3 regions of the Terrabacter sp. 2RAF25 genome follow, and region 3 is predicted to be linked to each of the others. Evidence: predicted binding sites of a transcription regulator. Region 3 holds the regulator's gene; each other region holds the start of a gene.
What was found. Region 3 encodes LexA, which represses DNA repair genes until DNA is damaged. Its sites were predicted from a motif close to TCGAACANNTGTTCGA; they were not measured.
Positions count from the first base shown of each region.

Region 1: AB4091_RS07740 (DUF222 domain-containing protein) is a predicted target of LexA. The motif match lies at 8,795-8,810, and genes of this name have one in related genera.
Region 2: AB4091_RS14300 (DUF6504 family protein) is a predicted target of LexA. The motif match lies at 6,987-7,002, and genes of this name have one in related genera.

Region 1 covers NZ_JBFRGJ010000002.1:967,372-977,514, reverse strand. The annotation lists gene AB4091_RS07775 (DeoR/GlpR family DNA-binding transcription regulator) at 1-323, opposite strand, end outside; gene AB4091_RS07770 (alpha/beta hydrolase) at 567-1,508, shown strand; gene AB4091_RS07765 (hypothetical protein) at 1,505-1,690, shown strand; gene AB4091_RS07760 (DUF4389 domain-containing protein) at 1,724-3,358, opposite strand; gene AB4091_RS07755 (hypothetical protein) at 3,536-4,039, opposite strand; gene AB4091_RS07750 (cyclic 2,3-diphosphoglycerate synthase) at 4,036-5,619, opposite strand; gene rocD (ornithine--oxo-acid transaminase) at 5,855-7,060, shown strand; gene AB4091_RS07740 (DUF222 domain-containing protein) at 7,157-8,791, opposite strand; gene AB4091_RS07735 (PLD nuclease N-terminal domain-containing protein) at 8,956-9,210, shown strand; gene AB4091_RS07730 (SRPBCC family protein) at 9,196-9,882, opposite strand; gene AB4091_RS07725 (glycogen debranching N-terminal domain-containing protein) at 9,978-10,143, opposite strand, start outside.
Region 2 covers NZ_JBFRGJ010000005.1:120,489-130,631, forward strand. The annotation lists gene dinB (DNA polymerase IV) at 1-924, opposite strand, end outside; gene AB4091_RS14285 (class I SAM-dependent methyltransferase) at 970-1,734, opposite strand; gene AB4091_RS14290 (DNA polymerase III subunit alpha) at 1,810-5,919, opposite strand; gene AB4091_RS14295 (SAV_6107 family HEPN domain-containing protein) at 5,925-6,392, opposite strand; gene AB4091_RS14300 (DUF6504 family protein) at 6,427-6,876, opposite strand; gene AB4091_RS14305 (DUF4126 domain-containing protein) at 7,387-8,127, shown strand; gene AB4091_RS14310 (hypothetical protein) at 8,279-8,788, shown strand; gene AB4091_RS14315 (methylenetetrahydrofolate reductase) at 9,001-9,909, opposite strand; gene AB4091_RS14320 (polyprenyl synthetase family protein) at 10,016-10,143, shown strand, end outside.
Region 3 covers NZ_JBFRGJ010000008.1:207,842-217,984, reverse strand. The annotation lists gene AB4091_RS18810 (hypothetical protein) at 1-69, opposite strand, end outside; gene AB4091_RS18805 (alpha/beta hydrolase) at 261-2,048, opposite strand; gene AB4091_RS18800 (hypothetical protein) at 2,045-2,371, opposite strand; gene AB4091_RS18795 (LysM peptidoglycan-binding domain-containing protein) at 2,671-3,072, opposite strand; gene lexA (transcriptional repressor LexA) at 3,335-4,033, shown strand; gene AB4091_RS18785 (hypothetical protein) at 4,110-5,039, shown strand; gene AB4091_RS18780 (phosphotransferase) at 5,051-6,127, opposite strand; gene AB4091_RS18775 (Sir2 family NAD-dependent protein deacetylase) at 6,111-7,085, opposite strand; gene AB4091_RS18770 (LysR family transcriptional regulator) at 7,169-8,116, shown strand; gene AB4091_RS18765 (gamma-glutamyltransferase) at 8,171-9,694, shown strand; gene AB4091_RS18760 (class I SAM-dependent methyltransferase) at 9,811-10,143, shown strand, end outside.

The sequences.
Region 1 (10,143 bases), on a different contig from region 3:
GCGACGGCGAGGGAGGTGGACCCGGCGTCGAGGATGATGCTGCCGCCGCTGGGCAGCTCGTCGAGGGCGCGGGCCGCGATGCGGCGCTTGACGTCGGCGAGGCGGCCGGAGCGGGTGGCGAGCGACGGCTCGACCTCGAGGCGCTCGACAGGGATCGCCCCGCCGTGGACCCGGCGCAGCGACCCGCGGCGCTCGAGGGCGGTGAGGTCACGGCGGACGGTCTCGGCGGCGACGCCCAGGGAGTCGGCGAGAGCGGTGACCTCGACGCGGCCGGCACGACGTGCCTCGGCGATGATGCGCTGCTGCCGCTCCGCTGCGTACACCCGGACTCCCTCGTCCTGTCGTTCCTGGCTGGTCGTTGCTGGCCGGTCGTTCTTGGCTGGTCGTTCGCGCCCCACCTCGGGGCCGTTGCTCTAGGAAACCACCGGCTCGGTTCGATGTAAAGAGATTCGGGCACCCGTTTTTGTGGGAATCGCTCCGCAAACGGACACACGTGCCCGAACCGGGCAGCCCGACCGGCGGCCGGTCACGGACGCAGCCCGGCCCTGCGGCATACAGTTCGGCTCATGCAGAGCAGCACGTTCACGCTGACGACCCCCGACGGCACCGAGGTCTTCGTCAACCGGTGGCTCCCCGACGGCCCGGCCAAGGCGGTCGTGCAGATCGCGCACGGGCTCGCCGAGCACTCGAGCCGCTACGCCCGCTTCGCGCAGCGCCTCACCGACCACGGGTATGCCGTCTACGGCTCCGACCACCGCGGCCACGGGCAGACGTCGGGCGAGTCGTCCGGCAAGCGGGGCTTCTTCAACGAGAAGGACGGCTGGCAGACCGTCGTGGACGACCTGCACGCCGTCACCGACAAGGCGCGCGAGGAGCAGCCGGGGCTGCCTGTCTTCCTCCTCGGCCACAGCATGGGCTCGTTCATCTCCCGCGGGTATGCCGCCCAGTACGGTTCCGAGCTCGCCGGCCTCGTGCTGTCGGGCACCGCCGGCGGCGCGGGCGCCCTGGGCAAGGTGGGCGTCTTCCTCGCGGCCACCCAGGCCCGACTGCGCGGCCACGCCCACACGAGTGGCCTCATGAACACCCTGACGTTCGGGCAGTACAACTCGGCGTTCAAGCCGGTCCGCACCCAGTTCGACTGGCTGTCAAGGGATCCTGACGAGGTGGACAAGTACGTCAACGACCCCGACTGCGGGTTCGTCTTCAGCGCAGGCGGATTCGCCGACCTGCTGCGCGGTCTCGAGACCGTCAACGGCGACAGGTCTGCGTCGCGCATCCCCAAGAGCCTGCCCGTCCACATTGTCTCCGGCGACAAGGACCCCGTCGGCGCGAACGGCAAGGGCGTGCGCACGGTGGCCGACCAGCTGCGTCGGCTCGGTGTGCAGGACGTGACCGTGAAGCTCTGGCCGGAGGCGCGGCACGAGATCCTCAACGAGACCAACCGCGACGAGGTGGAGGCCGAGCTGCTCGAGTGGCTCGACGCCCACCTCGTCACCGCACGCTCATGACCAGGCCGGTGCGCGTCATCATCGGCGTGGTGCTTCTGGCGATGGGTGCGCTGTGGACCCTGCAGGGACTCGGCTACGTCGGCGGCAGCGGCATGTCGGGCCACGTCATCTGGGCCGTGATCGGCCCGATCGTGGCGGTCGCCGGGCTGGGCTTGGCCCTCTCCCGCCCGCGCAGGCAGTAGGACCGCCCCGTCGGAAACTGAGCACTCGACGGGTCAGATCGTGAACTGGGGTGGCGGCTCGGCCCGCTCGGCCCCGACCGACGGCGGCGGAGGCGGCGGGGGCGGAGGCAATGGGGTCTCGGCGCCACCCTCGTCGAGCTGGAACGGCGGGTACACATCGGTCATCAGGGCGGCATACGCGGCGACGCGGTAGACCCAGCGGTTGAGACCGATGACGAGGTCGAACAGCGCCCGCGGGTAGCGGTCGGCGAAGAGGAGCGACAGCCCCGCCACGAGCACGAGCAGGCTGAGCAGGCCCCACCCGAACGACTCGAGGTGCGCCCCACCGTCACGGGCCCGGTTCCACGCCCAGCCGCCACCGACGATCAGCCCCACGATGATGTAGTGCGGGATCGCGAGCAGCCACCACTTGACGAGCACCAGCCCGCGCGAGAGCCGCTCCGGGTAGGCGATGTCGAGCGTCGCCGGGTAGTCGGGCTCGAGACCCAGGCTGAACGGCGGGTAGCGGTCGGTGGCAAAGGCGCCGTTGGCGTAGTACGACACGCGCCAGGACCACCGAAGCACCCCGACGTTGAAGTCGAACAGGCCCCGCGGGTACTGCCCCGTCACGAGGATCGCGAAGAACGCGATGACCGACACGACCCAGAACGCGCACCAGAGGAACGCCAGCACGAAGAGGTGCGGGATGACGAGCAGCCACTTGAGCAGCCACAGCCACCGGGACAGGGGCTCGTCCAGTCTCGCGTCGAGCCGGACCGGGCTCACGGCGCGGGAGGTCGCGCCCCACGTGTGCGGTGCGGGCGAGCTGCCGTCACCGACGACGTATGCCGTCGACCCCGGTGAGGGCGGGGGCGCTCCGTTCCCGGGTGCCCCGGGTGCAACAGGTGCGCCGGGTGTCGCGTACGCGGACTGCGCCGGGTAGGTCGCGTACGTCGGGTAGCCACTGCCGTCGCTCGGGTAGCTGTCGCCACGCGATGCTCCGGTTCCGCGGATGATGAGGGCGACGGCGAGACCGGTCAGGACGAGGCCGACACCGATCATGACGAGGGCGAGCGGGATGAGGAAGCCGGCGCGCACCCCCATGCTGGCCGCGACGTCGACGCCGGGGCTGCCGTCGGCGTTCATGACCACGATGGCCCAGTGACCGTCGGTGACGCGCCAGGTCAGCGCCTGCGTCCCGGTGCCGTCGGCCGTGGCGGCCCAGAAGGTCTGGCCCGACGGCGGGGCCACGGTCGAGCCACCGGGGCTGGTGCGCAGCACCGCGGCTCGCTCGCCGCGCGAGAACGGGTCGGTGATGTCGACGATCTCGTCGTGGGCCACCCCGGAGAGGTAGGTGGCGACGCGGCGGGAGTCACCGATGCCGATGAAGACGGCCCGGCCCGCCGTCGCGGGTGTCGCCGTCAGGCGCACCTCGACGTCGAGCCGGTCGAACACCCAGTTCGGCACGTCTGGGCCGGTCTGCACGGCGACGTCCTCGGCGGTGATCGCCGCGGTCGGGCTGCGCAGGCTCGGCAGCGAGCCGGACAGGTAGCCGGCGGTGTCCCGGCCCACGGCATACGTGATGCCGAGGCCCGCGCCCCCGAGGAGCAGGCCGAGACCGGGAAGGAGAAGGAGGCAGCCGATCACGAGGGCCACCAGGTGGGGGCGGGTGGGGTGCGAAGCGCGCACGGGTGGGGGGCTGCTGGTTCCGGACATGCTCCAGCGACCTGTCTCGGCGAAAAGGCCGTGTCGTCCTGCGCCGGGGCGACGCGGACGGCTGTGTCGGCGTCCTGGACTTCCCCGGTCCTTCGACGCTACGCCGTTCTGATGAGTTTGCTTGCAATCATGGGATTTTCGTGGTTGGACTCACGTCCTATTTCGCCCACCCCGGACGAGTCGGACCAACGCGACCAGGATCGACATGCCGGTGCCGACGAGACCGACCACGAGCAGCACGCGAACGACCGTCTCCCAGGCGCTTCCCTGCAGGTCGAACGGGAAGACCTGCCAGATCCGCACCATGGCAGCGGTGCCGACGGCGCCGATGGCGAGGTCGCCGAGGGCCTTGAGCCGCGGCGGGTGCCACACGGTGAGCACGAGGTTGACGACGATGCCGACGACGAGCGAGGCGTTGACCAGGCCCAGCACGAGCGGCATCCGGTCGGTGAGGAACGGCACCACCTCCCAGCCGGGCCAGCGGTTGACGAGCACAAGCAGGACCACGTTGACGACGGCGCCGCCGAAGTAGCTGCCGGTCGTGCTGGAGGCACGACCGGCACGACCGGGGGGCGGCGCTTCGCGAGGCTCGGACAGGTGGCCCGCCCGGTGGTCGCGCGAGTCGGACGGCTGGTGCTCGGTTGCGGCACTCATGACGCGCTCCCGGCCGGCACGGAGGGCGCCGACGAGGTGGGCGTGGACGTGGGCGTGGAGGTCGGGTTGGAGGTGGGGGTGGGGGCGGAGCCCGTGGGGCTCGCAGCGGCCGCGTCTTCCGCTCCCGTATGCCGTTCGAGCAGCTCCGCAGGCAGGGCGGCGCGCACGGCCGCGGCCAGGCCGCCCGGCACGACCTCACGCAGCTCGTAGCGAGCGCGCACGACGGGGACCGGCGCCGACAGCACGCGGGTCAGGTCGATGGGCGTGCCGGCGACGACGGCCTCGCACACCCCTGCGTCGACGGCAGCCCGGATCGTCGCCTCGAGGTCGCCGATCTGGGCGGCTCCGTAGCCCATGGCGGGCAGCACACCCCGCGCGTTCGGGTACTTCGCGTAGGTCGCGGCGATCGACCCGACGGCGTACGGGCTCGGATCGACGATCTCCGTGGCACCGGCGGCCCGGGCGCCGACGACCCCGGCCCCGTAGGTCATCGAACCGTGCGTGAGGGTCGGGCCGTCCTCGACGGCGATGACGCGTCGGCCTCGCAGTGCCGCAGGATCGTCAACCGTGACAGGGCTGTCCGCGCGCAGCACCGTCGCTCCTGGGTTGAGCATCTGCACTGATGCCTCGACCGCTTCGATGTCGCTGGGCCTCGCCGAGTCGCACTTCGCGATGACCACCACGTCGGCCATCCGCACGTTCGTCTCGCCGGGGTGGTAGGTGGCCTCGTCACCCGGGCGCAGCGGGTCGGCGAGCACGAGGTGCAGGTCGGGCACGTAGAACGGCAGGTCGTTGTTGCCGCCGTCCCAGAGGATGACGTCGGCCTCCTGCTCGGCCTCGCGGAGGATGCGCTCGTAGTCGACGCCGGCGTAGACGATGACGCCGTTGTCGAGGTGCGGCTCGTACTCCTCGCGCTCCTCGATCGTGCAGTCGTGCAGGTCGAGGTCGGCGTGGGTGGCGAAGCGCTGGACGGCCTGGGCGGCGAGGTCGCCGTAGGGCATCGGGTGGCGCACGGCAACGACGCGCAGGCCGAGGTCGCGCAGCAGGCGCGAGAGGTAGCGGGTCGTCTGGCTCTTGCCGACTCCGGTGCGCACGGCAGTCACGGCGACGACGGGGCGCGAGCTGGGCAGCATCGTGTGGGCGGCGCCGTGCAGCCTGAAGTCGGCGCCGGCCGCGATGACCTGCGATGCGAGGTGCATGACCTGCTCGTGGCGCACGTCGGAGTAGGCGAAGACGACGACGTCGACGTGGTCGCGTTCGATGATGTCGGCCAGCTCGGACTCGGCGACGATCGGAATGCCTTCTGGGTAAAGGGGACCCGCGAGCTCTGACGGGTAGCGCCGGCCTTCGATGTCGGGGATCTGGGTCGCCGTGAAGGCGACGACCTCGTGGGTCGGGTCGTCGCGGAAGACGACGTTGAAGTCGTGGAAGTCGCGTCCGGCCGCGCCGAGGATGACGACGCGGGTGCGATGCCCGTCGAAGGTGTCGGCACCGGTGGGAGCGATGCTGCTGGGATCTGTCCTGGGGTCGGTGCTGGGGTCGGTGCTGGGATCCGTGCTGGGATCGGTGCTGCTGCGCATGGCCATCTCCGCGGCTGGGTCACCGACGTGACCGACACACCCCATCGCGGGTAGTCCTGGCTGCGGGACCCGCCATCGCCAGTGTCCCACCGGGCCGACGACACGGCACACGGCCGAGAGCGGGGTCACGCCGGAATGTGCTGCCGTCCAACGGCGACGGTGCGACGATCGGGGGGTGAGCGACACGGCCGCACGACCCGGGGCCCGCGAGCAGACCGGCCCGAACCGCCTCCCCATCCCCGGCACCCCCACCCACGAGCACGTCACCCTCGCCGAGGACTGGGTGGCGAGCAACTACAGCCCCCTGCCCGTCGTCATCGAGAGCGCCGAGGGTGCCTGGGTGACCGACGTGGAAGGGCGCCGCTACCTCGATGCTCTCGCCGGTTACTCCGCCCTCAACTTCGGGCACTTGCACCCGGCCCTCGTGGGAGCGGCCCGCGCCCAGCTCGACCGCCTCACGCTGACCAGCCGCGCCTTCCACAGCGACCGGCTCGGGCCGTTCTGCCGCGACCTGGCGATGCTGGCGGGCAAGGAGCTCGTGCTGCCGATGAACACCGGCGCCGAGGCCGTCGAGACAGCCATCAAGACGGCGCGGCGGTGGGGCTACGAGGTCAAGGGCGTGCCGGACGGGCGGGCCCGCATCGTCGTCATGGCCGGCAACTTCCACGGCCGCACGACGACGATCATCAGCTTTTCCGACGACCCCGTCGCGCACGACCACTACGGGCCCTACACGCCCGGGTTCGACATCGTGCCCTTCGGCCACCTCGAGGCGCTCGAGGCGGCGATCACCGACGAGACCGTGGCGGTGCTGCTCGAGCCCGTGCAGGGCGAGGCCGGTGTGATCATCCCGCCGGAAGGCTGGCTGCGCGGCGTTCGCGAGCTGACCCGCAGCCGGAACGTCCTGATGATCGCCGACGAGATCCAGTCAGGGCTCGGCCGCACCGGCACGACGTTCGCGTGCGGTTTCGAGGACGTCGTGCCCGACGTCTACGTGCTCGGCAAGGCGCTCGGTGGCGGCATCGTGCCGGTGTCGGCCGTCGTCGCCGACCGTGACGTGCTCGGCGTCTTCACCCCGGGCAGCCACGGGTCGACGTTCGGTGGCAACCCGCTGGCAACGGCGGTCGGCCAGGCCGTCGTCGGTCTGCTCTCGACGGGCGAGTACCAGCAGCAGGCGCGCCGGCTCGGCGTGCAGCTCGAGGCGGGGCTGCGCTCTCTCGTCGGGCGCGGTGTGGACGCGGTGCGCTGCCGCGGCCTCTGGGCCGGCGTCGACCTCGACCCCGCCCTGATGACCGGACGCGAGGCCTCTCACCGTCTCCTCGAGCACGGCGTGCTCGTCAAGGACACCCACGGGTCGACGGTGCGCATCGCTCCCCCGCTCGTCGTGACCGAGGCGGACATCCAGATCCTGCTCGATGCCTTCGGGGCGATTCTGCACTGAGGCCCGTCCGCGGCGATGACGGCAGCCGGCACCCGGACATCCCGCTGGCGGGCATGGCGCTGGCCCCGCCGGCTTGGGGCGGGGTGCGGGGCGGGGTCATCTGGTGTGCCAGGTGACGCCGGTCGCGGTGACGGTCGCGGTCAGGTCGTGCTCGTGGACGTGGGTGTGGTGCTTCGGGCACAGCAGTGCCCCGTTGGTCAGGTCGGTCCTGCCGCCGCGGTGCCAGGGCAGCACGTGGTGGGCCTCGCACCAGGTCGCGGGCACGGTGCAGCCGGTGAAGCTGCAGCCCTGGTCGCGGGCGATCAGGGCCAGGCGCTGGCTGTAGGTGAACAGCCGCTGCCCGCGGCCCACATCGAGGGGTGCGCCGTCACGGCCGAGCACCATCGGGATGATCTCGGCCTCGCACGCCATCCGGCGCACCACCGACGGCGAGAGCACCTCGCCGGTCAGGGTCGTTCCGGCGCCGTTCACGGACGCGATCCGGTCGACATCGGCGGTGAGGGTGTCGTAGTCGATGAGGACGATCACCTTGGCCTTGTCGGTGACCGCGACACCCGGTGCGGCCGCGACCCCTCGCTGCACGATCGCGAGCAGCGCGTCCATCCGGCGCCGGGCCGCGGTGCGCTCGCCGGTGGCGACGGTGGCGACGATATGGCCCGTCTCGTCCTTGTCCGGGCGCGGGGCCGACAGCGGGTCGATCGCGGCCTTGAGGACCGCCGCGCCCTCCGGGTCGAGCATCCCGCGCAGCCCGACCATGCCGGTCGCGGTCGGCGCGGTGAACCACAGGCCGCGTGCCGCGCGGCGGCCCCGGTCGAGGCGGTCCTGATCGTGCGGTGGCCGGACCTGCTCGGTGTGGTGCCGGGCGAGCCGGGCCAGCTCCTCCGGCCGCAGCCGCGCCGCCTGCCCGGTCAGGTCGGCCAGGGCGCTGGTGAGCTCGTCGGGGTCGGCGACCGGGCCGGTGCGGGTGTCGAAGTCGATGACCTGGGCCACATTGGCCACGGTGACCTGCTGGGTCGCGACCAGCATCGGCAACCTGGCCCACCGCGCCTGCGCCAACGCGGCGCCGACGGTGACGAACGCCTTCGCCTGGCCCGCGGTCAGGCTCGGGTCGTGCGCCCGCAGCCAGTCGGTGTGCGAGAGCCCACCAGGCGCCTGCACGCCACGCGAGACCAGCTCGGACACCAGCGTCACCAGCGAGACCTCCAACCCGCGCCGCTGCTGAGCGGCCCGTTCCGTCGCCGCGAGCAGGTCACCCTCACCGTGCGACCGCAGCCCGACGCCGAGGCTCGCCTCGATCGCGATCACGTCCGCCGCGGCGTCGTTCCTCGCCGCCGCGCCGGCCTGCGTGCGGGCCTCGATGTGCTCTTCGACGGACTCGATCCAGACGGGGTCGTTGACCATCTGCTCGTAGCCGGCGGTGTCGAGCCACCGCATCTCGAGCAGGTCGACCGACTCGAGCTGCTCCATCGACAGCCCGGCCCAGGCTCCACCCGGCTTCGAGGCCGGCCGCGCCTCAGGCGCCAGCCCCGCCCTGACCCGGCCCCGCGCAGACCCGACCGACGGCTGCGACGGCTGCGACGGCTGCGACGGTTGCGACGGCTGCGACGGCATACGCCCCGAGAACTGCTCCCAGAAACCAGCCTGGGACGCGCCACCTGCGGCGCGCTGTCGCGCCTCCAGGTCGGCGAGCCGGCCCCGGAGGAGCTCGAGCGTCGACAGGTCTGCTGCCATGAGTCGAACATATCTTCGACCACTGACAGTGGTCTTGCCCGAGCCGGGCGGCACCCCACCCGTCTCGTCGGTCACATCGACTGCGGCAGGTGGTGCGGGCGTGCTACTCCGGAAGAGGGGCGAGGGGCGCCCCCCCGGTTGTCGGAGTGACCCGAGGAGGGGCCATGGCCAGGAAGAAGGAGTGGTCGGAGCTGACGAGCGGCCAGAGGACGGCGGCCATCGTCGCGGGGTGCGTGCAGCTGTCGCTCGCGGCGACGGCGTGGGCCGACCTGGCACGCCGGCCGGCGGAGGAGGTCGAGGGCAGCAAGGCGATGTGGGCCGCGATCATCGCGGTGAACTTCGTGGGTCCGCTGGCCTACTTCGCCCGCGGTCGCAAGGTCGCCGCCCCTGAGCTGCTCACGGAGTCAGCCGACGCGTGACGTCGGCCCCGGCGCGGCGCCGGCGGGTTTGCGCTCCGCGCGATCACGTATGCCGCGAAGCATCTTCTGGCTCATCAGCGCGCTGACGGCGGCGAGAGGCTCGACGAGCAGGGGCGACCACCGGTGGGTGTAGCCGTAGCGCTCGCGGACGAGAAGCCGAGTTGCCAGGTGCGGGTGGCGCTGCACCACGAACGACCACGTGAAGTCGTAGGGCGGCGCCGGCTCGCCCGGACGCGCCCGGCCCTCGACGACCAGCGACCGGCCCGGGTCGACGCTCGCGACGTGGAGGACCACCTGCGGGTGGAGCCGGAACTCGTCGCCGACCTGCGGGTGCTGCCACGCGGGCTCGATGGTCTCGGCGCTCCGGATGTCACAACCGGCGAGGTTCTCCAGCGCGTCGTAGCTGTAGAAGCCGCCGCGCCCCTGGCCGAGCTGCGCGACCCAGGGCCAGACCCGTTCGGGGGGCGCCTCGATCGTGACGGCTCGCGTGGAGACGAGGCCGGCCGACGGGATCAGCTCGTCACCGGGCAGGCGCTCGGTGGTCTCGTGGGTGGCCGCCCCCCAGTGCAGGTATGCCGTCCGGAACGTCAGCGCCGACCAACCCGCGAGCATCCCCACGGACACGCCGAGCAGCCCGTGGCTCCGCGCGGGTCGCGACGTCTGCGTGCTCATGACCACCCCCTGGGCCATCGGCTCACCCTCTCCTTCGACGTTACGCCCTCACGCAGGCGCAGTCGGGCGGGTTCACCGGACCCGGGCGGTGACAGTCAGGTGGTCAGCGTGAACCCGTCGGGCAGCCCCTCGACCTCGACGCCTCCTGCGGCATCGACGCTCACGGTGAGCCGTGCCGACCCCACCCGGATCCCCGTGACCGTCATGGCGCCGAAGGGCAGCGACGCCGGCGGACGCACGGTGACGGTGTGCGACGGCACG
Region 2 (10,143 bases), on a different contig from region 3:
GACCTTGATGCTGACCGTGCGTCCCGTCATGCCGGCCGACCTGGCCCGTGCAGCGGTGCGGTCGGACAGGCGCAGCAGTTCACGGTGGATGCGGACGGGGTCGTCGATGTCGTGGGCGAAGGTCTCGTCGGCACCGATCGACTTCTCGCGACGCTCGGGCACGACCGAACGGGGGTCGCGCCCCCAGGCGAGGTCGTGCAGGCTGCGGCCGGCGACGTCGCCGAGGGCCCGCTGCAGGGTCTCGACGGGCGTGTGCGCGAGGTCGGCGACCGAGCGCAGCCCCAGCCGGTGCAGGTGCTCCTCCGTCTTGTCACCGACGCCCCAGATGGCCCCGACCGGCAGCTGGTGCAGGAACGAGACCACCTCGTCGCGCGGCACGACGATGAGTCCGTCGGGCTTGGCGAGGTTGGAGGCGAGCTTGGCGACGAACTTCGTGGCAGCCACGCCCACCGAGCACGTGATGCCCTGCTCGTCGGCGATGGTGTCGCGCAGCTGCTCAGCGATCTGTGTGGGACGCCCGAGACGGCGTACGGCCCCGGACACGTCGAGGAAGGCCTCGTCGAGCGAGAGCGGCTCGACGCTGTCGGTGATCGTCGCGAACGTCGCCATGACGGCCTCGGAGATCGCGGCGTAGCGGCGGTGGTCGGGCTCGATGATGACGGCTTGTGGGCACAGCCGCTGGGCCCGGGCCATCGGCATGGCGGACGTCACCCCGAAGGCACGGGCCTCGTAGGTGGCCGAGAGCACGACCGAGCGGCCACTGGCGCCGCCGATGATGACCGGCTTTCCGCGCAGGTCAGGGCGCGAGATGAGCGACGCGGACGCGTAGAAGGCGTCCATGTCGACGTGCAGCACGGTGCAGCCGGTGTCGTCGGGGGGCTCGGAGCTGCCCCGGGTCGGCGCGGTGAACTGGCGACGGCTCATGCTGCACCTGCCTGCTGACCGGGCCGGACGAGCACGGTCGCCTGGTCAGTCGCGGCGGGCGACGACGTGCAGGGCATTGCCGAGGGTCCGGAGGAACTCGCGCCCGGGGCCGGAGACGAGCAGGTCGTCGAGCTCTGCGAGGGCGGCGCGGTCGGCTTCGGAGTCGATGAGCGAGGCCGGCACGAGGTGGCCGAGGATGTTGGTGCCACGCACCACCACGTCGGTGAAGCCGGCGTCGGCGAGCAGGGTCTCGAGCTGCTCGACGTCGAAGCGGCGCGGGAGCGGGTCGGTGCTGCCCCAGCGTCCGGACGGGTCGACGAGGGCTGCGCGCGCCTGGGCGAACTCGCCCGAGATGGCCTTGGCGAAGACGACGGCCAGGCGCCCGGAGACCAGGAGCGAGAGCACGCCGCCCTGGCCCAGGGCCTGGGCGATGGCGCGCAGCGTGGCCGCGGGGTCGTCGACGAACTCGAGCGTGCCGTGGCAGCAGGCGAGGTCGACGCGCCGACCGGCGAGGATGCCGTCGAGGGAGTCGCCGTCGCCCTGGACGCCGGTGACACGGCCTTCGATACCGGCCTCACGGGCCCGGCGGGCGAGTGAGGCGAGTGCGTCGGGGCTGGGATCGACGACGGTGACCCGGTGACCGGCCTCGGCGAGCGGGACGGCGACACCGCCGGTGCCGCCACCGAGGTCGAGCACCTCGAGCGGACGGCCGAGCAGGGTCCCGCACTCGTCGGCGATGCGGTCCACTGCCGAGACGACGGCCGACGGTCGGGCCGCTCCGCGTCGCTGGCGGGGCTGGTCGTCGGGCACGGGATCCTCCGTCGGGGAACGTGGTTCGCGCCGTGTCGCAGGTGGTGGCGCATGTGGTTCGTGTGCATGCTCACCCTAGTGCCCCGAGCTTCCCGGGCTGGCGTGCCACAGCTTGCGTGGCGGCCCTCCGACCGTGTCCGCAGGCACGAGACCGCTCGTGCCGCGGGCTCCCTTGACGTCGTCGCCGGCCGGCTTGATGTCGGCGTACGGCGACTGCTTGAACCCTGACGCGTGGACGAGCACGCGGCGACCGTCGGGCCCCTCCCCCACACCGGCGGGTGCACCGTCGCGGCCGGCCAGGGCTCCTGCCCGCTCCCAGGCTGTCCGGTCGGCGGCGTCGAGGGCGTCGCGCACCGCGGTGATGCCCCCGGCGGTCCAGGCGTCCTGGAGGCCAGAGAGCTCCCACGCGCCGGTGGCCCGGATCGAGACGCCCTTGGGACCGGTGCGCCGCACCAGTCCGCGGCAGAGCAGCAGCCACGAGTGGAAGACGGTGACGGCATATGGTCCCTGGACGTCCTCGAAGAAGGTGAGGTCGACAGGGCCGGTGGCGTCGTCGAGCGTGAGGAAGACGACGCGGCGACCGGTGCGGATGGGCGGGGTCTGGGTGGCGACCTTGACCCCGGCGACCCACACCTCACGGCCGCTGCGGCCGGTGAGCAGGTCACGCGCTCGCGTGACGCCGAGCGCGTCGAGCATCGGACCGTAGAAGTCGACGACGTGCCCGCTCGCGTCGAGGCCGAGCACCTCGAGCTCGGCGCGGACCCGCTCGGGACCGGTCATCTCGGGCAGCCCGCTCGTCGCGGTGAGGCGTGGCGCGTCGCCGAGGTCGAGCGTCAGCTGGGTGGCGACGTGCTCGGGCGCCCCCGCGGAGGCCTGCGACTGGGCGGCGGCCAGAGCCCGGATGTCGCCGGTGGCCGAGACCGACGTGACCCTGCCCCGTGACGGGCGGGAGCGGCTCGCAGCCGAGACCCTGGCCCGCGACGAGCGCTGCGAGCTCGACCAGCGGTCGAGCTCGGCGACGTGGAGCAGCAGGTCTCGCCTGGTGACCCGTCCCCGCCGGCCGAGCCCGCTGCGGGAGCGCCCCACCACCTCCGGACCGCTCTCGCCGCGACGGGGCGGACTGCCGAGGTCGATGTCGTGCAGGGAGTCGAAACCGCCTGCCAGCACGAGCTTCTCGGCGACGGGACGTGACACGTGGGCACGCTGCCAGAAGTCGGAGAGGCTGGAGTACGGCTGCCCGGCGACGATCTGGGCCACCTCGGCCTCGCTGATGCCGTGGACGTCGGCGAGCGAGAGCCGTATCGCCTCGCCGCCGTCGTCGATGCGCTCGAAGCGATAGCTGCCGGTGGAGACGTTGACGTCGAGCCCGAGGACCGCGATGCCGAAGGTGCGGGCGTCGTCGAGGATGAGCCGTTTGGGGTACATGCCGGGGTCGTGGGTCAGCACCCCGGCGAGGAAGGCGGCCGGGTGGTGCGTCTTGAGCCAGGCCGACTGGTAGGTCGGCAGCGCGAAGGCGGCCGCGTGCGCCTTGCAGAACCCGAACGACGCGAAGGCCTTGAGGACCTCCCAGATCTTGTCGGCGACCTCGGGCGGGTAGCCGCGGGCCAGGGCGGCCGGGCGCCACCACTGCTCGATCTGCCGCTGGCCGTCGGGGGTGCCGAGCGCGCGGCGCACCTCGTCGGCCTGGGCGAGGGTCACGCCGGTGGTTTCGGCGACGATCATGAGGACCTGCTCGTGGAAGACGACGACGCCCTCGGTCTCCTCGAGCGCGGGGATGAGCGTCGGGTGCAGGAAGGAGGGGTCCTTCCAGCCCTGCCTCGCGTTGAGGAACGGGATGATCATGTCGCTCTTGACCGGCCCGGGCCGGAACAGCGAGATGTCGATGATGAGGTCGTCGAAGGTCTGCGGCCCGAACTTGCCGATGAGTTCGCGCTGGCCGGGGCTCTCGATCTGGAAGCAGCCGAGGGTCTTGGTCGAGCGGACGAGCTCGAAGGTCGGCTCGTCGTCGAAGGGCACCTGGCTCTCGTCGTCGAGGTCGATGGCCGTGCCGTCGACCCGCTCGACCTCGTCGATGGCGTGAGCCATCGCCGACTGCATGCGGATGCCGAGGACGTCGAGCTTGAGCAGGCCCATCTCCTCGACGTCGTCCTTGTCGAACTGGCTCATCGGGAAGCCGAGCCAGCTCGCTTCGACAGGAGTGCGGTCGAGCAGGACCGAGTCGGAGAGCACGACCCCGCACGGGTGCAGCGCGATGTGCCGTGGCAGCCCGTCGAGACGCTCGACGATGTCGAACATCAGCTGCAGGCGCGGCACGTCGAGCCCGCTCGCCCGCAGCTCGGGCAGCTCGGCCAGGGCGTTGCGCACGTTGCGGGCGGCGATGTGCGGGAACGCCTTGGCCATCGCGTCGACCTCGGGCGGGGGCAGCCCGAGCGCGGCGCCGGCGTCGCGGATCGCGTGACGCACCCGGTAGGTGTCCATCATCGAGACGCAGGTGACCCGCTCGCCGCCGAAGTGGTCGAGGATGCGCTCGTAGATCTCGGTGCGGCGGGCCGACTCCACGTCGATGTCGATGTCGGGCAGCTCGGCTCGAAGCGGTGAGCAGAACCGCTCCATGAGAAGGCCGTGACGCATCGGGTCGACCCCGGAGATGCCGAGGAGGTAGTTGACGAGGGACCCCGCCCCCGAACCGCGCGCGGCGACCCGCACCCCCATCTCGCGGATGAGGTCGCAGACCTGGGCGACGGTGAGGAAGTAGGTCGCGTAGCCGAGCGTCTCGATGACGCCGAGCTCGTCCTCGAGCCGGTCGCTGACGGCACCCAGCTCGGTCGCGGAGCGACCCGGGTAGCGGGTCGCGATGGACTCACGGCACCGGCGCGCGAGGACGTGGTGCGGGTTGGTGCCGGGACGGATGCCGAGCACGCCGGGCTCGGGCAGGTGGACCGAGCCGATGCCGAGGTCGGCCCGGGGGTCCTGGACGCACTCGGTGGCGAGCGCCGTGGTGCGGGCCAGCAGCTCGCTCGCCTGCTCGCGGGCGAGCGAGCCGCCCCCGACGAGCCCGGGGCCCGAGACCTGCACGACGTCGAGGGCGAGTGCGTGCATGAGCGGCGTCGGGGACAGGTGCCCTGCCGTGGTGACGCGGTCGAGGTGGCGCGAGTCGAGGGCGACGAGCCGGCGGGCGGCGTCGAGGACGTCGACGATGGCAGCGTCCTGCGGGTCGGCATGACGCACCGCCGCCGTGATGACGCTCGGCACGCCCACCTCGCGGGCGAGGGCGAGCATCCGGCCGGCCTGGCCGAGGCTGACGGGCTGGTGCTCGGGACCGCCGTGGCAGACGACCTCGACGACGACGCCCCCGCGCGGCAGCAGCGCGACCCAGCGCTCCAGCGCCGCCCGGGCGCGGTCGCGTCGCTTGGCGAGCACCTCGCGGCCGACGTCGGAGTCGGGCCCCAGGAGCACGACGAGACGGGAGGGGCCGCCGGCCACCGCGGAGGTATGCCGTCCGCTGGGTCGGGCGGACCGGAGCCGATGGGTCCCGGCGAGGTCGGCACGTCCGGCAGAGTCGATCGGGTCGGTCGGGTCGGTCGGGTCGGTCGGGTCGGTCGGGCCAGGCGGGTCGGGCGGGCCAACCGGGCGAGACGGGCCGAGGTCCGGGTCGGGTCCCGGACGCGCGTGCTCGGCCACGAGGCTCGCGGTGGTGACCGGGTTGCCGCGCTCTCCGCGCAAGTGGGTCGCGGTGACGAGCCGGCAGAGGGCCGCCCAGCCCTGGCCCGGCGCGAGGCCGGTGGCGCTGCCGCGGGCCAGCACCGTGACGCGCGGCAGCCGGGGGTCGACGAGCGCCCCACCGCGGACCGGGGTGCGCACTGGTCGTCGCCGCTCGGGGTGCTCGGGCCCGAGGGCGAGGTCGACACCGAGGATCGGCGCCACGTCGTGCTCCATGCAGGAGCGGACGAACTTCACTGCGCCGTAGAGCCCGTCGCGGTCGGTCAGCGCGAGGGCCGGTTGCCCGAAGGCTGCGGCTCGCTCGACGAGCTGGTGCGGCTTGGCCGTGCCGTAGCGCATGGAGTAGCCGGACGCGACGTGCAGGTGCACGAAGCTCTCACCGCCACGGGTCGCGGGACGGCGACGCTCGGTGTGGGCACCGGTGCCGGTGCCGGTGGTACTGGAATCGGTAGTGGTGGTGGTCATGCTGCTCACGCGCTGTTCGCCCGGCTCCTCGGGACGGGAGCGGCCGAGACGGGGGTGATCGACTGCGGCAGCGGCATCGTCGCCGGGATGCCGAGAAGGTCCTGGACGATCTCGAGGAACATCTCGGCCTGGCGCAGCAGGTCGTCGGCCTCGCGGGCACTGATGTGACCGCCGCGGTCGATGATCGACCGGTGGGCCGAGCACGCGGAGAAGAAGGCTGCCCACTCCCCCAGCTCGGGGGCCACCCCGGGCAGCACCTGCCAGACGCTGCGCGGACGGGAGCGCGGCGACGGGACGGTGCGGGCGGCGACGAGGGCCGCCGCGGCCCGCAGGGCCCCCAGGTGGGAGTCGCGGTAGCGCTCGGACGCGTCACTCGTGCGGCACGCGGACTCGAGGGTCGCGCGGCCCCGTTCGAGCAGGTCGAGCACGGCAACCGAGATGGGCGGACGGCGCAGGTCGTGGGCGGCGGTCATGGTGGTTGTTCTCCTCTCTCGTCTCATGTCGGTCTCAGTCGGAGACCCGGACGAGCGACCACTGGTCGCCCCTCGGGGACTCGTCATGGGCGAGGTCGTAGACCCCGGGCGCGAAGGACCACCCCGGGCTCGCCTCGACCCGCCAGACGTGCTGCTCGGCCGCTGCTGCGACCAGCGTCTCGCCGGGGCGCACCTGTGCCTCGTCGGCCTCGAGCGCGTCGCGCCACCAGGCGCGGCGCTCGCGCCACTGGGAGAGGACTCCGCGCACGACGTAGAGGCGACCGCGCCAGATGAACGCCTCCGGAGGCGGCCCCGCCGACGACCCGGCCGACGACCCGGACGACGGCTCCGGAGACCCCGGAGACCCCGGCGACCCCGGCGACCCGGACGACCCGCCTTCTCGGGCCTTCGGCCGGCCGGTCTCCGGCTCCTGCTCTCTTCTGCGCACCCTCACCTGGACGGAGTCACTGAACCTACGCACCACGACACGTCTCCCTCGGACACGTCGGGCCGGACATCACGACCCGGGCCACTCGCGCCCCACACGAGCAGCCCGACAACCAACCGACGACTGACTGATGAAACCAACAAAGTTCGAACACTTGTTCGATGTGAAGAGCGTAACCCCCGGCGCCGACACCGTGTCAAGAACGGCCGGACAGGCCGCCACGCATCCGGCATATGGCACGAAACGGGCGAACCTGAGTAGTGGTGCTCAGGTTTCGCCTCAACCCCTGCGACAAGAGTTGGCACCGCGGGTTCGGTCCGCGAACGGAGAGGCGCAGGGGTCCTGTCCGCTCGCGGATCGCACCCGTTTCCGCTGCCCGCCGAGCCCTGCCGGGGCCCGGGCGGCGGCCACCCTCTCCCTGCGCGTCCCGTTGCGCGACCCCGGGGAATAGGGGAGCGTCAGGGGCGTTGGACCTGAGCTCGGCCGACCGGTCCGGGCATGGACGCACCGGCGCACCCGCGACCGGCGCACGACAGAAGGAGCGTCGTGGGCGCCGAGCTCATCCCCATGGCCTTCACCACCGGGTGGGGCAGCGGGGTCAACGCGTACGCCGTCGTGCTCGTCCTCGGGCTGGCCGACAAGATCTTCAACCTCAGCCAGATCCCCAACGCCCTGGCGCGCACCGACGTGCTCGTCGGTGCCGGGATCCTCTTCGCGGTCGAGATGCTCGCCGACAAGATCCCCTACGTCGACTCCGTCTGGGACTCGGTGCACACGGTCGTGCGACCGGCCGTGGGCGCGACCATCGGCTATCTCATCGGCCACGAGACCGCCGGGCTCGACGCAGCGATCGGCGCTGCCACAGGCGGCGTCACGGCGCTGATCTCGCACGGCATCAAGGCCGGACTGCGCGCCGCCGTCAACACCTCCCCCGAGCCCGCGAGCAACATCGTCGTCAGCACCACCGAGGACGTCACGGTCACGGGGGTCACCGCTCTCGCCATCGCACACCCGTGGTGGGCCGCCGCGATCGCGTTCCTCCTCCTCGCCCTCGGAGCCTTCCTCGTCTACAAGCTCGCCGGTCGCATCCGGCGCTACAAGCGGCGCTACGACGCCTGGGGCGAGAGGGTGGGCATCTCCGCCCCGGCGGCCGGAGCCGTCGACCCACGTCACGACCCTGGACGCCGACCCGGATGGGGCCTCGGCCGTGGCCGGGGGTCCGGGCCACCTCCCCCGGTGCCACCCGCCGAGGCCCGACCCGAGCGTCCCTTCGACCAGGAGACCTGACCGCCGCGCCACGGCGAGCACGGGCGAGCACCTCACAGGAAGGTGCACCGACTCACAGGACGTGCCCACGACGGCAAGGGCCCTGGCACAGGGCCGTCTCCGACGGTGGATCCAGCTGGCACGAGGCCAGCCCATCGAAGGAGTGGAACGCATGAAGAACAAGACCATCGCGCTGGCCGGCGCCGGCATCGTGGCCGCGTCGGCGCTCGCGCTCGGCGGGGCCGCCCTCGCAAGCGCGGACGAGAGCACGGGAACGACCAGCCTTGCCGCGAACGGCGCCGCCTACGGCCAGCTCGGCGAGGGGACGGGCGGCGGCGCCGGTAACGGCAACACCGACCCGAGCAAGCCGATGCGGTCCGACGAGACGCTGCTCACCGGCGACACGGCCGCCAAGGTGACGGCCGCCGCCAAGGCCAAGGAGCCGACCGCGACGATCGAGCGCGTCGAGACCGACTCGGACGGCGTCTACGAGGCACACATGGTGCGCACCGACGGCACGCATGTCACCGTCAAGGTCGATGCATCCTTCGCCGTGACGTCCGTCGACGAGGGCGGCCCGGGTGGCGGCCGCGGTGGGGACCACGACGGCGACGGTCCCCAGGGTCAGCAGGGCGGATCCACGACGCCGGGCAGCACCGCCACGCCGTCGGCCACGACCTGACCACACCGGATGCCGACTGATCCGCAGTCTGATGACCGAGACGATCACGCTGCGGATCAGTCGGCACCCACTGCTGCCGGGACGACACCGGCCGCAGACAGATCCGCAGTCTGATGACCGAGACGATCACGCTGCGGATCAGTCGGCACCCACTGCTGCCGGGACGACACCGGCCGCAGACAGATCCGCAGCGTGATGAGTGGCGCCGGCGCTCAGAGGTTGCCGAAGACCTCGAGCGTCGCCGACGAGCGGTTCATGGTGATGAAGTGGATGCCGGGGGCACCCTCGTCGAGCAGCCGCTGCGACGACTCGGTCGCGATGGCCATGCCCTCGGCCCGCACCGCGTCCGCATCGTCGCCGTGCCGGTCGAGCCGGTCGGTGACGGCGGTCGGCATGGGCTGACCCGCGAGCTGGGCCATGCGCACCACCTGGCGGGCGTTGGTGATCGGCATGATCGCGGGCACCACGGGCAGGGCCGATCCGCGCCGCACGAGCTCGTCGCGCAGCCGCAGGTAGTTGTCGACGTCGAAGACCATCTGGGTGATGGCGAACTGCGCGCCCGCCTGCTCCTTGCGGATGAGCGTCTGGGCGTCCTCCTCGATGGCGCTGGACTCGGGATGGCCGTCGGGGAAGGCCGCGACACCCACGGTGAAGTCGCCGAGGCCCTTGACGAGCGAGACGAGCTCGTCGGCGTGGTCGAGCCCCTCGGGGTGGGCGACCCACGGCTGGCCGAGGCCGCCCTGGGGGTCACCTCGGAGGGCCAGGATGTTGCGGACCCCGGCGGCGGCATACGCCCCGACGATGCCGCGCAGCTCGGTGACGGAGTGGCCGACGCACGTGAGGTGCGCCATCGGCGTCAGAGAGGTCGCCTCGAGCACCCGCTGGGTGAGGCGCACCGTGCGGTCGCGCGTGCCGCCGCCGGCGCCGTAGGTGATCGAGACGAAGCTCGGTGAGACCTTCTCGAGCCGGCGGATCGCGTCCCACAGCTGCGCCTCCGCCGCGTCGTCCTTGGGCGGGAAGAACTCGAAGCTGAAGGTCGGGGCGTCGGCCTCGATCATCGCCGGGATGGACCGGGTGAACCGTTCTGCCCGCGCCATGGAGGATGCCGTGCCGTGTGCCATGCCGCACACCTTAGGCCGAGCGTGCACGCGGTGCGTGGGCTGTTCACGCGGCGGCCGGCGCGCCGCGTAGGCTGACGACGATTCCCGCGACTCGATGGAGGACCTCGTGCAGACCCCCACCGACCTCGACGTGCTGCGCCGTCGGGTCCAGCAGGCGATCGACGCGCAGATCGCCGGGGCCACGCGGTCGCTCGCCGCGATCGGAGACGAGACGGCACCGCTCGTGTCTGCCGT
Region 3 (10,143 bases):
CACAGCGTCGGCGGCCGCGGCCGGGCCGTAGCCGGCCCACGCGACGAGCACCGGTGGAACCGCCTGCACGACCGCACTACCCAGGCATGCCCGCGCGACGAGGGAGTCCCTGCGGTCTCGGGCCAGGCGTCCGTGGGAGTGGCCCCTCGCCTGGCCGCCCCATCGCAGCGGGTCTGCCCGCGTCGCGTCGCCGTGAGCCGGTCCGGGCATCCGACGCTGCACCTGACGCGATGTGGCTCGGCCCGGTGTGAGGGGGCCGCTCACGGCACGAGCCTCGGCCAACGCAGCGGGTCGGACCCGAGACTCGGCCCCGTCGTGGTGCAGGCGCGCTCGTCGGCACCCTGCACGATGCGCAGCTCGGGCCGGCCGGCCGCGACCGCCACCAGGTTGTGCGCGCTGTCGGTGCCCGCCCTCAGGTAGTCCGAGTGGCCTGTTGACGTGCGGCCCGCGTCGACGAAGGCGGCCCGGGGCCGCATCCAGTGGTTACAGCCTGAGCCAGGGTCCTTCAGTGCGAACGTCGAGAGCCGCAAGGACCCATCCACCTCGGACGGGCGCGTGCCGTGCACCATCCAGCCGTAGCTGAACACGTCGTCGCCGACGGCGCCCAGAACGTTGAGCGCACCTGGCTTCAGTGCGGTCTGCGCGATGTCGGTGAACGGCAGTCCGGGAGCCCCGAAGACCACGACGTCGTCGATCGAGCTCGTGCGCAGACTGGCGAACCCGGCCAGCGTGGCGCCATAGGAGTGCGCCCACACCGTCTGGTGCGCGGGCCCGTCACGGGCCGCCTCGAGCCCGGTCACGAAGTCCGCGAGGGCTCCTGCGTTCTCGCGGGCAAGCTTGCCGTTGAGGACGTTCCGGTCGATGGACGACGTGATCTCGTGCACCTGGGGTGCGTCGTAGCCGATCCACGTGACGACGGCGACATCCTCCCCCTCTGCGATCGCCCGCGTCTCGGAACGCATCCTGACGAACGTGTCGTCGTAACGCCCCAGGTCTGCACCCACCATGGTGGACAGGCCGCCCACGAAGGTGACGACGTGCTCGGCACGGTCGACGTCTCCCACGGCGACGACGGCCTTGAGGTCGGGCTCCCGAGCGTCGAGGAGAAGCAGCTTTCGCGGCGCCCCGTCACGGCGGGCGAGGACGTCACGCACCGCGCGTATGCCGTCGAGCTGCTCCTGTGCTCGCGTTCGCTCGGCGGCGTTCCAGGGCGACGCCTGGCGCTGCGCCTCGCGTGCCCGAGCGGTCGCCGTGCGCTCGGCCCGGTCGAGAAGGACCAGGTTCGCCTCGTGGCGCGCGGCCGCCGGCACCCCGTCGCGAGGACCCACCCACTCAGGTCGCTCGCGAAGGGCCTGGTGTCGCTCCTCGTCAGTGAGGGACCGCCACCACGCCGCCGACGCGAAGACGCCGGCGGACGCCTGGGGCGGCACCGTCAGGTCGCTCCCTTCGAGGTCGGAGTCGGTGGTCGACTCAGCCGCCGGTCGAGCCGTCGATCCCGCCGCAGCGAGAGAGGTGGCTCCTCGCGCCGCGGCCAGGAGCGCGCGGTGCAGGTCTTCGTCGGTGCGGGTGGCCGCGCGCCGAGCCTGCTGCAGGCAGGCGTGGACCTCGGCCTTGAGCAGGTCGTCGAGGCGCGCTCGGTGCGACTCCCCGACCGGGTCGCCGAGGGAGGATCGCACCGGGAGGAACAGTCGCCCGTCGGCGTCGACCCAGGCACCCTCGTCGGACGCGCGGTGGTCGGCACGCCCGACCAGCTCGAGCGCGCTCTGCAGGCGTTGGGCGGCGTGGGCCACGGCGTTCGCCGCCACCGCGATGCTGCTCGCGAGCTGACCCAACCCGGCGACGACGGTGCCGTAGCGGTCGGCCGCGGCGCCCGAACCGGCACCGGTCCAGCGGGGCGCGGCCGAGCGGCGCCACAGCACCAGCTCGGCGAGCACGACGAGCCGGCACCGCCGCTGTTCCAGCCGCCGGCTCACCTCGAGCAGCAGCTGCGGACGGGAGGCGCGGATGTCGCGCACGGACAGGCCCGGGCCCACGGCCGTGGTGCTCACCGCGTGCCGTCGGCGGCGGCGCCACGTGCGTCACGCCGGGTGGCGCGGAGCGCTTGCCGGGCCACCTGTTCGACGGCGTCGTAGCCGTCGGCGGCGAGGCTGACGCGGCGACCGAGCTCGCGCAGCTCCCACTGTGCCGTCGACAGCCGCGCCTGCCACGCAACCGCCACCTGCGACAGCCCCGAGGCGCAGCGACCACCCGGCAGGGCGATCGCCACCGGCCGGAGGTCGTCGGCCACCCCGAGGCGCCGCACCTGCCCCAGCACGTCCTCGATGGTGGCCACGCTCTCCCGCAGTGCCGCGGTGTCGATCTGGTATCTCATGACCTGCTCCCTTCCCGAGGCCAGCCACGCTAGGTCGCCGACTCGGGGCCCGGCTGGCGTCATCCACAGGCTCGGGAGGGTGGTCGTGACACGGCAGCACCCCAGACCCAGAACGCACACAGCAGAACGCCGCACCCCCTTCAGGGGTGCGGCGTCCGGGCGGCGACGGCGGGGTCGAAGCGCCGTCACCGCCAGCCGCTGGAGGTGGAGCCAACGCGGCCGATGGGGTGGGTCGAGACGAGCGGGAGCCGGCCGGGCGGCATACGCAAGGAAGCCTCAGGCCCAGGGGGCTCCCGTTGTCAGCGACTCGGGACGACGAGCTGCTGCCCGACGTGTATCTCGGTGGTGCTGAGGCTGTTGGCGACCTGGAGCTCGACGACACCGTCGGCGACGGACAGCTGAGGCAGCTCCCGCGCGGCGATGCCCGACAGCGTCTGACCCGAGCCGACCGTGACCGTGTGGGAGCCGGAGGACGCCGAGGCCAGCTGGCCGGCCAGTCCGACCGCCAGCAAAGAGACGAGCGCGGCGACGAGGAGCGCGACCACGAGCCGACCGAACCGGGTCAGGCGCAGGGGCGGCTGGGCGGCCCGGGCGGCACGGACGGCCTCACGCCCGGTCGGCACCAGCACGAGGTGCGGACGGGCCGCGGGCTGCTCTGTGGTCTGCGGCTGACGAACGGCCTCGAGGACGATGGCGCTCATGGTGACCTCCCCTTGCTCCTGAACTGGCGAACATGTGTTCGATAGAACGTCTGTACGATTTGTAGCACGTATGTTCGAGGAAGTCGAGACACGCATCGAACAGGTGTTTGGCAACTGTGTTCGAACCTCGTTACTCTTTCCTCACACCACACACCTCACCAGCCACCACTGACACTGGCCCTCGAGCGGTCCTCGAGCACTTCTCACGCGGTCTCGAGCCAGGTTCAGCACACGGTCTGACGAGCCGACGAAGGGGATCACCATGGGCGTGACCGAGCTTCCCGATCGCGAGACCGGCGACGGACTGACCGTGCGCCAGCGGCGCGTGCTCGAGGTGATCCGCAACTCCGTCGACCGCCGGGGCTATCCGCCGAGCATGCGCGAGATCGGTGACGCCGTCGGCCTGGCGAGCCCCTCGAGCGTCTCCCACCAGCTCAACGCTCTGGTGACCAAGGGTTACCTGCGCCGCGACCCCAACCGCCCGCGCGCCCTCGAGATCGTCTCCCCCGACGCGACGGCCGAGGAGGTCGGCTACCGCAGCGGAGACCACTACGACACCGAGACCGACTCCGGCGACGCCCGTCCCGAGGCGTCCTACGTGCCCGTCCTCGGCCAGATCGCGGCGGGCGTCCCCATCACGGCCGAGCAGGTCGTCGAGGACGTCTTCCCGCTGCCGAAGCAGCTCGTGGGCGAGGGCGACCTCTTCCTGCTCAAGGTCAACGGCGACTCCATGGTCGACGCCGCCATCTGCGACGGCGACTGGGTCGTCGTGCGCCAGCAGCAGCACGCCGACAACGGCGACGTCGTCGCGGCAATGCTCGACAACGAGGCCACCGTCAAGACGTTCAAGCGCGTCGACGGTCACGTCTGGCTGATGCCGCACAACGAGGACTTCTCCCCCATCGACGGCGACCACGCGACGATCCTCGGCAAGGTCACCGCCGTGCTGCGCCGCATCTGACGAGCGGGGTCGCCCGCCGCGGCGGGGGCCCGCTTCCAGTAGGCGTATCGCCTCGGCGGGCGCCACACTCTGACGAGTGAGTCCTGCAGAGGAGACCGCCATGGCAGCCGGGCGCACCCGCGACGTCGTCTACACCTACCGCTACCTGCGGGGCGCGATGATCGCGCTGTTGCTCATGCTGCTGCTTTCGGTGGGCTACGAGTGGTGGTGGGAGACCGGCCACACCTGCTGGCTCGGCTCGATCAGCGCCTACTACTACACGCCCGCGCGGACCGTCTTCGTCGGCTCCCTCTGCGCCCTAGGCGCGAGCCTCATCGCCTACAAGGGGCACTCGTCCGAGGAGGACGTGCTGCTCAACTTCTCGGGATTCATGGCGTTCGTCGTCGCCATGGTGCCGACCGTGCCCGACGACCGCTGCGGGCCGAACGCCTACACGCAGACACCGGCCGAGATCGCGGCGGCGGTGCGCAACAACATCTGGTCGCTCGTCGTCGTCGCCGTGATCGCGGCCGTCATCGTCGCAGCGCTCAAGCGGGGCGCCGTGCGGCGCGATGCCGCTGCGCGACCGACGACGCGGTCGGTGCTCGTGACCCTGGGGTGCGCGGGCGTTCTGCTGGTGGAGCTCACCCTCTTCCTCGTCCTTCGCGACCGTTTCATCGCCCTGAGCCACGGCATCGCCGCGGCAACCATGGTGGCCGGGGTCATCGCCGTCATGGTGCTCAGCGCGCTGCGCACCGAGGCGCGCCACCGGGCGGTCGGCGACGACGACGACGGGCGGGGCTATCGCCGCATCTACCTCGCCATCGCGGTCGCACTCACCGTCGCCTTGGCCGCCACGGTCGTCGCGGCGCTGACGGTCAGGGGCTTCGCCCACCTCGTCCTCGTCGCCGAGGTGATCGTCATCGTGCTCTTCGCGACGTACTGGGGCGTCCAGACGAAGGAGCTGTGGGACCTCGGCGAGGTCTCAGCCGACGAGGCGCGCGACCTCGGGTCCCGCGTCGAGTAGCCCTCTGCGGCTCACGACAGGGGCGTCGGTTCGCCGAGCGACCCGAGCCACCACGTGCCCGCGTCGCCGTACTCCGTCCGCTCTTCCGCCGTCATGGTGGCCACGACCCGCAGCCAGGACTCGGCGCGAGCGAGCCGTCCCAACTGCAGTGCCGCGGGCAGCGCCCGGCGGAGCCGGGTCGCGGGAACGACGTCGCTCCACACCTCGAGCCCTGCGTCGGCCACCCGTCGCAGCCGTGGGTCGTCGGGGGCTGCCTCGAAGCGGTGCACAAGCACGTTGAGCGGGATGAACAGTGCGGTGAGGGGGTGCGTCAGCACTGCGTCGCCGAAGTCGAAGAAGCGCATGCCCCCCGGCCTGGCGAAGACGTTGTTGGGGTGCAGGTCGTTGTGCACGAGGTTCACGCCCGTCCCGAGGGCGTCGAGCTCCTCGCCCCAGCGTGCGACCGTGGGGAGGAGTCGGTCGAGCCTCGCTGCCACCTCCGGCCCCATCCGCCGCGGGTCCCCCTCGGGCAGCGCGACCAGTGAGGCCGTCCTCCCGCTCACGTATGCCGCCGCGTGCGTCGGGTGGAGCAGTGCTGCGCCGGCCGCCTCGAGCTCACGCTCGTGCCCGACGAGCTCGCGCTGCAGGTGCATAGCCTCCGCGGCGACGCGGCACCACGCGTCGACGTCGTCATCGGCCACGGTGTCGGCGAAGACCGGGCCCTGGTCGGGCGCGAGGTGCAGGCCTCGCTCGAGGTCGGCGGCGACGACCGGCACCACCCGGTCGGGGGCGAGCCGGTCGAGGACGACGAGCAGCGCGGCCTCGAAGGACTGGTGCGCGCAGTTCTGCTTCGCCCAGTAGGTCGTGCCGTCGGACGCCAGCGCACGCCACACCGTCGACCATGGTCGCTGGTGGACGGGCTCGAGACGGACGAGCTCGCTGCCGAGCCCACCGAGGGCTTCCTCCAGCCACGTACGGAGCTCGGCGGCGAACCCCTCGGACGCCCAGCGCACGGAGGGGCCGGGCCCCTCCTCCGGCAGGGCGGCATACCTCCTCGGCGGGTCGTCGGGGCGGTCCGCACCGCCCTCCGAGTCAGTGGCCGAGGGCATCGCGCAGCTCGGTCAGGGTCTGCCCCAGCGGCGCGTGGAGGCGGATCGTCGCCTCGGCGTCAGCGCGGGTCGCCGACCGGGTGACGATGGCGACGGGCACGGCGCGCTGGTGGGCGCGGCGCACGAAGCGGTAGCCACTCATGACCGACAGCGACGAGCCGAGCACGAGCACGGCGCCGGCCGCTTCGACCAGGCCGAAGCAGCGCTCGACGAGCGCCTTGGGCACGGACTCGCCGAAGAAGACGACGTCGGGTTTGACGGTGTCGTTGCCGCAGACGAGGCAGCGCGGCGCGTGGAAGGACTCGACGAGGGCGTCCGCCAGCACGATGTCACCGTCGGGCCGCACCTGCTCGCCCCACTGGGACCCGACCGAGGTCGCGGCCTCGGCGAAGCGCGCCATGAAGCCAGGGTTGGCCTCGGTCATCCTCTCGTGCAGGCCGATTCGTGAGGTGTACTCGCCGCAGGTCAGACACACGGCGCGCTCCAGCGACCCGTGCAGCTCGACGACGTCGGTCGCGCCCGCTGCCTGGTGCAGGCCGTCGACGTTCTGCGTGATGACCGGGCCGACGTAGCCGGCTCGTTGGAGGTCGGTGACGACCCGGTGGCCCTCGTTGGGGGACGCGGCGTTGAACCGCTGCCAGCCGATGTAGCTGCGGGCCCAGTAGCGACGACGAGCACCGCTGCTGCCCGCGAACTCGCCGTACGTCATCGGCTCGACCCGGCGCGTCCCGTCGGGCCCCCGGTAGTCCGGGATGCCCGACTCGGTGGACAGGCCCGCGCCGCTCAGGACGACCACGCCGCCGGCGCTGACGAGGTCGACGAGGTCGTCGAAGGTGCCGAGGTCGTGCGTCTGCAGCGGCAGCGTGCGCGACGTCGACAGCCGGGTTGTTGCGCCCGGAGCGCCCGTGGCGCCTGTCGCGTCCGTCGCCCGAGGAGGTATGCCGGTCGGCTGGTGCACCCGGCCAGCCTACGTGGGCGACGCGACCTCGCTCGAGCGCGAGGAACGCGCAGGATTCCATAATCTTCGGTTATGATCGGTGCATGATCGACGCTGCCGGCCTGCGGGTCATGAAGGCCATTGCCGACGAGGGAAGCTTCACCAGCGCCGCCAACGCGCTCGGCTTCACCCAGCCGGCCATCTCCCAGATGGTGCGGCGCCTCGAGCAGCGCACCGGCACGGTGCTCGTCGAGCGCTACGGTCGGCAGGTCCGGCTCACCGAGGCCGGGCAGGTGCTGGCCCGCCACGCGGTCGGCGTCCTCGCCGCCCTCGACGCCGCCGAGGAGGAGATCAGCGCGATCGCGGGGCTGCGCGCCGGTCGCGTGCGCATGCAGGCCTTTCCTAGCTCGTCGGCGACCCTCGTGCCCCGCACCCTGGCGATCCTCAAGGCGAGGCACCCCGACATCACGGTGACCTTCACCGAGGCAGAGCCGCCCGAGTCGCTGGCCGCCCTTCGCAACGGCGACTGCGACGTCGCCGTCGCGTTCGCCTACGAGGGCGGTGACCTCGGCGAGCTGGAGGAGGACCTCTCGCTGCTCGTCACCCGACGCCTCATGGACGACGAGGTGCGCCTCGTCGTGCCGGGCTCCCACCCCCACGCCCGCGACGCGGCCGCCGTCCTCACCGACTTCTCGGATGACGAGTGGATCGCCGGCTGTCCCCGGTGCCGCGGCCACCTGCTTTCACTCGCCGACACGGCCGGCTTCCGGCCCAACGTCGCCTTCGAGACCGAGGACTACGTGGCGCAGCTCGGCCTCGTCACTGCCGGCCTCGGCGTGGCGCTCGTCCCCGACCTCATCCTCACCGCGGCCAAGCACGACGAGGTCGCGACCCTGCCGCTGTCGCCCGCTTCACGGCGCCAGATCCTCGCAGTGACCACCCCCGACCTGCAGCGCGTACCGGCCGTGGCGGCGGCGCTCGATGCGCTCTGCGAGGCCGCCGGCGCCGATCCGGCGACCTCCACGGCCGAGCTCGTCGGCGCCAAGGCCTGACACTCACACCCTCCGCGCCGCGCCGGACGCCTTCGTGACCGGCAGAATGCGGACATGACACGGGTTGCTCTCGCCGCCACCGGTCCAGCTCCGCTCGAGGCCGGCCTCGAGGCCGCGGCCGACGGCGGCAACGCCGTCGATGCCGCGATCGCGGCGGCACTCAGCGCGATGAGCACCGAGCCGGGTGTCGTCAGCCTGATGGGCGGCGCCTACGTCAACGTGTGGCCCGCCGGCTCCGATCCCGTCGTCGTCGACGGCAACGTCGAGATGCCGGGCCGCGGCCTCGACGCCTCGGCCTTCGGTCACGGCGTGCGCGAGGTGCGCACTGACTACGGCGGCGGCGTCACCATCGGTGCCGGGCACGGCTCGGTCGCGAACTCCGGTGCCCTGCAAGCCCTCTCGCTCGCACGAGACAGGTTTGCCCTGCTGCCGTGGCGCCGGCTCGTCGAGCCGTCAGCGCGAGCCTGCCGCGACGGGTACCGCATCGGGGCCGCCGCAGCGCTCTACCTCGGCATCGTCCGGGACACCCTCTTCGGAGCCGACGCCGAGGCGCACGCCCTTGTCACCGGTGCCGACGGCGGCGCCGTGCAACCGGGAGAGACCTGCCTCAACATCGACCTCGCCGACATCCTCGAGCTGCTTGCCGTGCAGGGCGTTTCGCTCTTCACCACGGGCGCCGTCGGTCGGGTGCTCGTCGACGACATGGCCGCGAACGGAGGGCTCGTCACGGCAGCCGACCTGACGGCATACGAGGCGGTCGTGCGCGCCCCGACGATGCGGGCGGTCGGCACCTGGAGCGTCGCCCTCAACCCGCCACCCTCAGTGGGCGGCCCGATGCTGGCGGCGATGCTCGGGCAGCTCGCCCGCCACGAGCACTGGACGTGGCCCGAGGTCATCGACATCCAGCGCCACGTCCTCGCCTATCGGCTCTCGGTGCACGACCGGTCGCGCGACCTCGACGCCGACGGTCACGCCCTGCTGGAATCGGTCGAGCGCCACGGGCTCGCCGGCCTGCCGACGTCGGCCTCCACGGCCCATGTGTCCGCTGTCGACGAGCACGGGAACGCTTGTGCCATAACGATGTCGAGCGGATACGGCGCGGGCATGGTCATCCCCGGCACCGGCATCCTGCTCAACAACGCGCTCGGCGAGCCCGAGCTCAACCGGCTGGGGCTGCACGCCGTCCCGCCCGGAACCCGGCTCGCCTCCAACATGGCTCCCACGACCGCCCGGAGCGCGATGGGGTCCGCGCTCGCCGTCGGCTCCCCCGGTGCCGACCGCATCACGACGGCGCTGATGCAGGTGCTGGGCCGCAGCCTGCTGCTCGGCGACGACCTTCAGCACGCCATCGACGCACCGCGGCTGCACGTGCGGTTCCTCGATGACGGCTCGCCGCGCGTCGAGCACGAGCCGTCCGACGAGATCGCCGCGGCCGCCTCGGCCGGAGGCCTGCCCGCGCACCGCTACCCGGGACCCCACATGTACTTCGGGGGCGTCGGCGCAGCCCTGCTCGGAGCCGACGGCCTCGTCGCGGCCGGCGACGCGCGGCGGGAGGCCGCCGTCGGGGTATCTCCTTGATGGCTGACGCCAACGCACCGTGTCCCCGTGCGACGGACGTCACCCGGCACGCCACCCATCCGGGTCGCCGCCGGCGCCGAACATCTCGCGTCGACCCCTACGAGAGGCCACCTGCGATGACCATGACCGACGACCGCCCCGACGCCGACGCCTCCCTGACGGCGGCGCCGAGACCCGCACGACCCGACGCGGTCGCCGCGCGGGTGGCCGCCGTCGTCTCCCCGCTCTTCGGGGGCCGGCTTCCGGTGCGCCTCAAGGCCTGGGACGGCAGCGTCGAGGGGCCGACTGACGCCCCCACCGTCGTGCTGCGCGACCCGGCGGCGCTGCGGCGTCTCGTGCGCCATCCCGGCGAGCTCGGACTGGCCCAGGCGTACGTCACCGGTGAGCTCGACGTCGAGGGTGACCTGCTCGACGGGTTCCGACGGGTGTGGTCGAGGGCGCGCTCGCTC